One region of the Streptomyces sp. NBC_00038 genome, then DNA from elsewhere that is predicted to be linked to it. Evidence: riboswitches for the same ligand, from Rfam matches in the RefSeq annotation. Region 1 holds a riboswitch; each other region holds the start of a gene.
The links. Region 1 has a riboswitch for S-adenosylmethionine ahead of OG219_RS48325 (putative leader peptide). Riboswitches for the same ligand answer to the same signal wherever they lie in the genome.

Region 1 (3,266 bases):
ACAGCGCGGGCGCGGTCAGCGGACCGTCGTAGTGGTGCCAGGTCGCCTCGTACGCGCTGCGCAGTGAGGCGAAAGCGCAGGGAGTGTCGGCGGGGCGTGCCAGGAGCGTGGTGGCGACGGAGTCCTTGAGGCCCAGCAGGTCGAGCGTGATGGAGACGCGCAGCGAGAGGGGACAGCGCGCCGACAGATACAGCTCGTAGCGGTGCGGTGCCGGGTAGAAGCCGCCGGCCAGACCGACGCCGATGCGGCTGCGGAAACGGTGCGGGCGCGTGGCGGGTGTAGCGGTGATCCGGGGGCGAGGGATCGCGTCAAGTGAGCTGGGGGCGCACGTGGTTGGGGTACACGCGCGGGAGGTTCCGGTGTTCGGGACGTGCGAGGACAGGGTCTCGGACATGACTCTCCCTGGGACGAGGAGGCCACGGTCGCCTTGTGGGTACCGCGGCGGAACGGAGTGACTGCGCTTCGTACCGGTCCGGACCGCTCGGACTAGTAGGCGCTGGAGACCCGCAACAAATCGATGTGCAGGCGCCTCGTCAAACCGCTCTTGGTCATTCCCACCGGTCCCACACTCGGGGCTCGCCAGACGCGAGACCACGCTTGTCCCGCCGCACCGGCGGAACCCGGTCGTCACCCGGGGCACCCCGTCGCGGTGGAAGGGTTGCCTGCCAGCGGGCCGGGGCCGATAACCGTACGAGCAGAGGAAACCTGCCCGAGGGGCGCTGACAATCGTGACCGTCCTCGTCAGTGTCGGTGCGCTCCGTGAGGCCGTCAAGAAGGCCTCCGGCGGAGTCTCACCAGGTGGTCATCCGGCGCGGCTCAAGCCGGATGCGCGGGGTGGAACAGATTGCGCGGCAGGGTGGTTGTCCCTTCCGGGGAGGCACGGCGCTGTGAGAACGACCATGATCTCCGGGCATTGCGCACCGCTGTGGCCTCCCGTAACGTCCCCAGCAGGTTATGAGCGTCAGCGTCAAGCCCTGGCTTGCTGACCGGCAACCCTCCTTCGCGGCGGGGTGCTCCAGGTGACGACCAGGCGGTGCCCGTCCCGGGTTCCGCAAGCGCGACGCCGGCGGCCTCCAGCCCGCCGAGCCGGAAGGGCGGAGGTGACGGACGTGCAGGCCCTGCCCCGCCTCCGTGTCATGGTTCTCGCCCCGCGCCGCCGCGTGCACCTGTACTCCCGGCCGCACATCGACCTTCAGCGCGTGGCCGGCGCGCTCTGTCGTCCCTGACCTGTCACCTCGCCGCCGCACCCTCTCCGAACCGAGGGCCCGGTGATCTCGTACGGTCGATCAGGAAGGCACCCCAGTCGTGTCCTTGTCATCCTCGCTGCCCTCTTCCCCTCCCTCCTCTCCTACCGCCTCTGCGGTGCACCTCGCTGTGGCCCTCGACGGCGCGGGCTGGCACCCTGCCGCCTGGCGCGAGCCGGTGGCCCGTCCCGGTGAGCTGTTCACCGCCGCGTACTGGACCGATCTGGTCACCGAGGCCGAACGCGGCCTGCTGGACTTCGTGACCATCGAGGACGGGCTCGGTCCCCAGTCCGCGCGCCTAAGCGAACCGGACGGACGCACCGACCAGGTACGCGGCCGACTCGACGCCGTCCTCATCGCCGCCCGCGTCGCGCCGTTGACCAGCCATATAGGACTCGTGCCGACCGTGGTGGCCACACACACGGAGCCGTTCCACATCTCCAAGGCCATCGCCACCCTCGACTATGTGAGCTCCGGCCGCGCGGGCCTGCGGGTGCAGGCGTCCGCGCGGCGGAACGAGGCCGCGCACTTCGGACGCCGTTCGTTCCCGAAGCTCCGCATCGAAGACCTGGAGACCCCGGCCCTGCAGGAGTTGATCGTCGATCTCTTCGACGAGACCGCCGACTACGTCGAGGCGGTGCGCCGGCTGTGGGACAGCTGGGAGGACGACGCGGAGATCCGGGACGTTGCCACCGGCCGCTTCGTCGACCGCGACAAACTGCACTACATCGACTTCGAGGGCAAGCACTTCAGCGTCAAGGGCCCCTCGATCACGCCCCGTCCGCCACAGGGCCAGCCCCTGGTCACCGCACTGGCCCATGAATCCGGAACGGGCGCACCCTTCCGGCTGCTGGGCCGCAGCGCCGACATCGGATACGTCACTCCGCACGACGCCGGGCAGGCACGTGCCATCGTCGCCGCGGTTCGCACCGAACAGGAGGCGGCCGGACGCGCCGAGGAGCCATTGCACCTCTTCGGTGACCTGGTGGTGTTCCTGGACAACAACCCCGCCGCGGCCGTCGCCCGCAGGGAGCGTCTCGACGCCCTCGCGGGCTACCCGTACACCAGTGACGCGAAGGTGTTCACGGGTACCCCTGTGCAACTGGCCGACCTGCTCCAGGAGTTGCAGCAGGCCGGACTGACCGGCTTCCGACTGCGTCCCGCCGTCGTCGGCCATGACCTCCCGGCGATCACCCGGGGCCTGGTCCCCGAACTCCAGCGCCGCGACGCCTTCCGGCACTCCTACGAGGCCGACACCCTGCGCGGTCTGCTGGGCCTCGCCCGCCCCGCCAACCGCTACGCCGCCGCCCACGCCTGAGCCGGAGGGACCCAACTCATGAGCAAGTCAACGGACAAGCCGCTCAAGCGGATCCACCTCGCGGCGCACTTCCCCGGCGTCAACAACACCACCGTGTGGAGCGACCCCGAGGCCGGCAGCCACATCGAGTTCAGCTCCTTCGCACACTTCGCGCGGACCGCCGAACGCGCCAAGTTCGACTTCCTGTTCCTCGCCGAAGGCCTCCGACTGCGCGAACAGGGCGGCAAGATCTACGACTTGGACGTCGTCGGACGGCCCGACACCTTCACCGTCCTCACCGCGCTCGCCGCCGTCACCGAACACCTCGGCCTGACCGGCACCATCAACTCCACGTTCAACGAGCCCTACGAGGTGGCCCGCCAGTTCGCGAGCCTCGACCACCTCTCCGGCGGGCGCGCCGCCTGGAATGTCGTCACCTCCTGGGACGCTTTCACCGGCGAGAACTTCCGCCGTGGCGGCTTCCTCCCGCAGGAGGAGCGGTACTCCAGGGCCAAGGAGTTCCTGGCCACCACCAACGAACTGTTCGACTCCTGGCACGGGGACGAGATCGTCGCCGACCAGGAGAGCGGCACCTTCCTGCGGGACGCGCAGGCCGGAGCGTTCGTGCACAAGGGACAGCACTTCGACATCGAAGGGCAGTTCAACGTGCCGCGCAGCCCGCAGGGCCGCCCGGTCGTCTTCCAGGCCGGAGACTCCGAGGAGGG
Region 2 (3,266 bases), on a different contig from region 1:
GTACCGCGCTCAACCATACAGAATTGCCCCCTCCGCTTCTCTCACGGAGGGGGCAATCAGATGAACTCTCGGTGATTGCCATTACCCAAGGTAACCGCAATCACCGCGCGTGACGGTCAGCCTCCGGCGACGGCCGGGATGATCGAGACGCCGGCGCCGTCCGGCGTAGCCGTCTCCAGGCCCTGCTCGAAGCGGACGTCGTCGTCGTTCACGTACACGTTGACGAAGCGACGCAGCTTGCCCTGGTCGTCCAGGACGCGGGCGGCGATGCCGGTGTGGTTCTTCTCAAGGTCGGCGATGACCTCGGCGAGGGTGCCACCCTCGGCCGTCACCTCGGCCTTGCCGCCGGTGTAGGTGCGCAGGATGGTGGGGATGCGGACGTTGACGCTCATACTTATGACCTCCGGTCAGGTAGTCGCCCTCAGGGGCGCGGGGAACTGCGCGACCAGCCCCTACCGGCCCGCAGAAGAACAACGACCTCTTACGCGAGCCCAGCTTCCCTGAAGGACTCAAGGCTGGGGCGAATGGTCGCGGTAAGCCCCGTACCGGCCACCGCATCCAACGTCTTGAGACCATCGCCGGTGTTCAGCACAACAGTCGTCAGCGTCGGATCCAGCAGACCGTTCTCGATCAGCTTCTTCGTCACGCCAACAGTCACGCCACCGGCGGTCTCCGCGAAGATGCCCTCAGTCTGGGCGAGTAGCCGAATCGCCTCGACGACCTGCTCATCGTCGACGTCCTCCACCGCACCGCCGGTACGCCGCGCGATGTCGAGCACGTACGGCCCGTCCGCCGGGTTGCCGATGGCGAGCGACTTGGCGATGGTGTTCGGCTTCTGGGGCCGTACGACGTCGTGCCCGGCCTTGTAGGCCACGGAGACCGGCGAGCAGCCCTCGGCCTGGGCGCCGAAGATCTTGTACGGCTTGTCCTCGACGAGCCCGAGCTTGATCAGCTCCTGCAGACCCTTGTCGATCTTCGTGAGCTGGGAGCCGGAGGCGATCGGGATGACCAGCTGGTCGGGGAGCTGCCAGCCGAGCTGCTCGCAGATCTCGTACGCGAGGGTCTTCGAGCCCTCCGCGTAGTACGGCCGCAGGTTGACGTTGACGAAGCCCCAGCCCTCGCCGGCCGGGTCGCCGATCAGCTCGGAGCAGAAACGGTTCACGTCGTCGTAGTTGCCCTCGATGCCGACGAGCTCGCCGCCGTACACCGCGGCCATGACGATCTTGCCCTGCTCCAGGTCGTGCGGGATGAACACGCAGGAGCGGAAGCCGGCACGGGCGGCGGCGGCACCGACGGCGCCGGCGAGGTTGCCGGTGGAGGAGCAGGAGAGGGTGGTGAAGTTGAACGCGCGCGCGGCCTCGATGGCCTGGGCGACGACGCGGTCCTTGAAGGAGTGCGTCGGGTTGCCGGAGTCGTCCTTGACGAAGAGCTTGCCGGGGGTGACGCCCAGCTCGCGGGCGAGGTTGTCGGCCTGGACGAGCTTGGTCCAGCCGGGGTTGATGTTCGGCTTCTCCGCTACGTCCGCCGGAACGGGGAGGAGCGGCGCGTAGCGCCAGATGTTCGCGGGGCCCGCTTCGATGCGCTTGCGGAGGTCCTCGGTGTCGTAGGCCGAGAAGTCGTACGCGATCTCCAGCGGGCCGAAACACTCCTCGCAGGCGAAGACCGGGCCGAGCGGCACACGGTGTCCGCACTCGCGGCAGGAGAGCGCGGCGGCGGGGCCCAGATCGACGGAGTTCGCGGAATCCGGGGAGGTCACGGTGTTCGTGGTGCTTGCATCTGTCTGCGCAGCCATGGAGGCGAGGCCCTTTCTCCTCATCTTCCTCACGACGCACTTCGCCGTGAGACGGATTTGGCACCTTCCCGAGCCGGGAGCCTCACCACGTCGACGTGACAAGAACCAGCTGGAGGGTTGCCGGGGCTTCAACGGGCCGTATCCCTCTGCCCCTCTGGATGAGCGGTATTCAGTTGTGGGCTGGACGACCCCCGACATGCGATGGTCATCAGCGTTGTTCAAGACTGTAACCGAAGGCCTGGATGGTGGAGAGAGCCGTCCGAACCGCGAGATGACAGCGACACACCAACCGCTGGCGCGGCGACGGGCACAAGCATCCCAATGAACGCAAGGGAGAGCCGCACGTGCTGGAAGACGTCGAGCGCTGGCTGAGCACGCGCTCCTGGTCCGTGAGTGACCGCCCGCTCAAGAAGCTGATAGCCGCGAAGCGATCCGCCAACTCCACGGTGAGCGTGGTCCTGCCCGCGCTCAACGAGGAGGCGACGGTCGGTGAGATCGTCTCCATCATCCGCCGCGACCTGATGACGCGAAAAGTCCCCCTGGTCGACGAGATCGTCGTCATCGACTCGGGTTCGACGGACCGCACCTCCGAGGTCGCCACCGCCGCGGGCGCCCGGGTCGTTCACCGGGACGAAATACTCCCCCGCATCCCGGCCGTGCCCGGCAAGGGCGAGGTCCTGTGGCGGTCACTCCTCGTGACGAGCGGGGACATCGTCTGCTTCATCGACGCGGACCTCAAGGAGTTCTCGTCGGACTTCGTCTCCGGGATCGTGGGGCCGCTGCTCACCGATCCGGGTGTGGACCTGGTCAAGGCGATGTACGACCGCCCCCTGAACCTGCCCAATGAGCCCACCTCCGGCAGAACCGCCGCGGGCCAGGGCGGCCGCGTCACCGAGCTGATGGCGCGCCCCCTGCTGAACATGCACTGGCCGCAGCTGGCCGGCTTCGTCCAGCCGCTCGGCGGCGAGTACGCGGCCCGCCGCTCGCTCCTCGAACAGCTCCCGTTCCCGGTCGGATACGGCGTTGAGCTGGGCATGCTCGTCGACGCGCTGCATCTGGTGGGCCTGGACGCGCTCGCCCAGGTAGACGTCGGCGTGCGCAAGCACCGGCACCAGGACGGGCAGGCCCTTGGCCGGATGTCCGCCGCGATCTACCGCACGGCCCAGCTGAGGCTGGCCCGCGGCCACCTCATCCGCCCGGCCATCACGCAGTTCGAACGGGGGGAGTCCGGCTTCGAGCCGCGCACCTACTCCGTCGATACGGAGGAACGGCCTCCGATGGCGGAAATCTCGGAGTACCAGGAACGCAAGGCTGCGTAAACGCCCCTTTAGGGGCGCGGGGCTGTGACATCTGCGGCTCCGCCGCGGGGCGCGACCAGCCCCCACCACCCGCAGACTGGAACGTTTGAGCGTTTAGGCGCTGGGCTAGATTTCGAGGCATGGCTTCTCCGTACGGCAATCATCAGATCCTCGTC
Region 3 (3,266 bases), on a different contig from region 1:
CAGCCAGGCGGCTCTGCACACGCTCACGGCGCACGAGCAGTACGAGCCGGCCCAGATCGGCCCGTCGGTCGACAAGAACGGTGTCGAGCGCAAGGTGAAGGGCTCGCAGAAGCTGCGCGCCAAGCTCAGCAAGGGCTACTACGGGGAGGACCAGCAGATCCCCAAGCCCACCGTCGAGGAGTACAAGGAGATCACGAGCGGCCACGGCCACCACTGATCTCCCCGACGATCCTCGCTGATCGCCACGGCTGGAGCCCCGTCCATTGCATGGACGGGGCTCTTTGCCGTCTCCCGGGCTGGATAGGGTGGACTCACCCCTACGTACGGGGGTGAGTCCACCCTCGTACCTCTCTGAGAACCCAGGAGCGACCATGAGCGCTGTGAACCCCGCTGGAGGCGACACCGCGGCGGGCCGTTCCTGGCCGGCGTTGCTGAACGGCCTGCTCGACGGCCGTGACCTGAGCGCGGACGACACCGCCTGGGCGATGAACCTGATGATGCGCGGTGAGGCGACCGACGCGCAGATCGCCGGGTTCGCGGTGGCGCTGCGGGCCAAGGGAGAGACCGTCGAGGAGATCACCGGGCTCGTACGGATGATGTACGAGCACGCCAACGTGATCGAGGTGCCGGGGGAGACCGTCGACATCGTCGGCACGGGCGGTGACGGGGCGAAGACCGTCAACATCTCCACCATGTCGGCGATCGTCATCGCCGGTACGGGCGCGAAGGTCGTCAAGCACGGCAACCGGGCGGCCTCCTCCGCCTCCGGCGCGTCCGACGTCCTCGAGAAGCTCGGGGTCAACCTGGAGCTGACGACCAAGCGGGTGGCAGAGGTGGCCGAGGAGGCCGGGATCACCTTCTGCTTCGCGGTGAAGTTCCACCCGGCGCTGCGTCATGTGGGCGCCGCGCGCGGGCAGTTGGGCATCCGTACGGTCTTCAACGCGCTCGGTCCGCTGACGAACCCGGCACGGGTCAAGGCGCAGGCGGTCGGCGTCGCGGACCCCCGCATGGCGCCGATCGTGGCAGGCGTCTTCGCGGAGCGCGGCAACTCCTCACTGGTCTTCCGCGGCGACGACGGGCTCGACGAGCTGACCATCACGTCCACGTCCCGGGTGTGGGTCGTACGGGACGGAAAGGTCACCGAGGAGACCTTCGACCCGAGGGACGTCGGTATCGACCTGGTCCCGATCGAGGCGCTGCGGGGCGCGGACTCCACGTACAACGCGGACGTGGCGCGCCGGCTGCTCGACGGCGAGACGGGCCCGGTGCGGGACGCCGTACTGCTGAACTCGGCGGCGGCGCTGGTCGCCCTGTCGCCGGACGGCGGGCCGCTCGCGGACCAGATCCGCGTAGGGATGGCGAAGGCGGCTGAGGCCATCGACTCGGGGGCGGCCAAGCGGACGCTGGAGCGGTGGGTGGCGGCCACCAACGCGTAGCGCCTGTGGCGACCGACGCGTTCGCGATGCGGAGGGGCCGGACCGAAGAGGTCCGGCCCCTTTCGCGTTCCGGGATCCGGACACGGGTTGCGGTGTCGTGATCGGGTCGCGTAGGTTTTTCGGCAGGTCATGAGTGACAGTCATGAGGCCCCGGCCGACTGTCCAGCAACCCTCCGTCCGTGGCGGGGTGCTCCGGGTGAAGACCAGGCCGTAGGCAGCGAGGTCTACGGCAAGCGCGGACCCCTCGCCCTCGATTGAGGGATGGAGCCCAGGGGTCCTGGTCATTCGAGGGAGCCTTCTGTGAGCAAGCGAATGCGATAGGGCGCAGAGCCCCTCTTCGCACACCCCTTTCACTTTTTCCCGCGCTGAGCCGTACGTCCCCGTACCCGCTCGCGTGGTGATTCCCTCTGCCTCTCACAGGAGCTCGCCATGTCCGTCTCCACCGTTGCCGCCGACCAGACCGTCTGTGCCCAGCTGCCCGTTCTGGGCCGTGATGTCACCGTCCCGCTCGTCACCGGTGGCGAGGTCACGTACGCCGCTCTCGACTACGCCGCCAGCGCCCCGGCCCTCCAGCGCGTGTGGGACGACGTGGCCGCGTACGCCCCCTACTACGGCAGCGTGCACCGTGGAGCCGGATACCTGTCCCAGCTCTCCACCGACCTCTTCGAGAACTCCCGCACCACCGTCGGCGAGTTCCTGGACTGCCGGGAGGACGACCAGGTCGTCTTCACCCGGTCGACCACCGACTCGCTCAACCTGCTCGCCGGGGCCCTTCCGGCCGACTGCCAGGTCTTCGTCTTCGAGACCGAGCACCACGCCTCGCTGCTGCCGTGGCGGGACGCGCGGGTGACCTACCTGAACGCCCCGCGTACGCCGGAGGAGGCCGTCGCGACCCTGGAGGACGCGCTCGCCGGCCGCGACCCGCTGGGTCCGGCCCTCGTCTGCGTCACGGGCGCCTCGAACGTCACCGGTGAGCTGTGGCCGGTGCGCGAACTGGCCGCGGCCGCCCACGCGCACGGCGCGCGCATCGTCCTCGACGCCGCGCAGCTCGCCCCGCACCACCCGGTGTCGGTGCGCGACCTCGACGTCGACTGGGTCGCCTTCTCCGGGCACAAGCTGTACGCCCCCTTCGGCTCCGGTGTCCTCGCGGGCCGCTCCGACTGGCTGCGCGAGGCCGAGCCGTACCTCGCGGGCGGCGGGGCCAGCCGCAAGGTGTCCCGGCGTACGGACGGCGGCGTCGACGTGGAGTGGCACGAGAGCGCCGCCCGGCACGAGGCCGGCTCGCCGAACGTGATCGGCGTGTACTCGATCGCGTCCGCCTGCAAGGCGCTCACCGAGGCCGGCTTCGACACGCTCGTCGCCCGTGAGCAGCAGCTCATCGAGACCGTCCGCGCGGGTCTCGCCGAGGTGCCCGAGGTACGGGTCCTCTCGCTCTTCGGCGACGACGCCCCGCGCGTCGGCGTCATCTCCTTCGTCGTCGAGGGCTGGAACAGCTCGCACTTCGCGGCCGCGCTGTCCGCCGAGTACGGCATCGGGGTGCGCGACGGCCTGTTCTGCGCCCACCCGCTGGTGCGCACCCTCCTCGGCAGCGACCCCCAGACCCAGGGCGAGTGCGGCGCCCCCGAGGCCGCGCCCGGCGAGAAGTCGCTCAACGCCATCCGCGTCAGCTTCGGCGCGGGCACGCCGGACGAGCACGTCGAGCGTTTCGTCCGCGCGGTCAAGGAGCTCGTCAGCGATGGCGCGAAGTGGAACTACCGTACGCAGGACGGGCGTTGCGTCCCGGCCGTGTGATCGCCTGACAGGAGCACGGCGTATACGCTCCCCCTCGGC

Region 2: linked by a shared signal. The riboswitch ahead of thrC (threonine synthase) and the one ahead of OG219_RS48325 (putative leader peptide) in region 1 are both predicted to bind S-adenosylmethionine.
Region 3: linked by a shared signal. The riboswitch ahead of OG219_RS13580 (aminotransferase class V-fold PLP-dependent enzyme) and the one ahead of OG219_RS48325 (putative leader peptide) in region 1 are both predicted to bind S-adenosylmethionine.

The regions. Positions count from the first base shown of each region.
Region 1 covers NZ_JAPELQ010000002.1:523,733-526,998, reverse strand. The annotation lists gene OG219_RS45470 (glutathione S-transferase family protein) at 1-394, opposite strand, end outside; gene OG219_RS48330 (putative leader peptide) at 487-552, opposite strand; SAM riboswitch class IV at 589-734, opposite strand; SAM riboswitch class IV at 951-1,064, shown strand; gene OG219_RS48325 (putative leader peptide) at 1,137-1,226, shown strand; gene OG219_RS45465 (LLM class flavin-dependent oxidoreductase) at 1,306-2,562, shown strand; gene OG219_RS45460 (NtaA/DmoA family FMN-dependent monooxygenase) at 2,581-3,266, shown strand, end outside.
Region 2 covers NZ_JAPELQ010000001.1:4,886,726-4,889,991, forward strand. The annotation lists gene OG219_RS21955 (MoaD/ThiS family protein) at 117-392, opposite strand; gene thrC (threonine synthase) at 482-1,792, opposite strand; SAM riboswitch class I at 1,810-1,957, opposite strand; gene OG219_RS21965 (glucosyl-3-phosphoglycerate synthase) at 2,137-3,111, shown strand; gene OG219_RS21970 (trehalose-6-phosphate synthase) at 3,231-3,266, shown strand, end outside.
Region 3 covers NZ_JAPELQ010000001.1:2,954,891-2,958,156, reverse strand. The annotation lists gene OG219_RS13590 (cytochrome bc complex cytochrome b subunit) at 1-217, shown strand, start outside; gene trpD (anthranilate phosphoribosyltransferase) at 372-1,436, shown strand; SAM riboswitch class IV at 1,562-1,678, shown strand; gene OG219_RS13580 (aminotransferase class V-fold PLP-dependent enzyme) at 1,866-3,227, shown strand.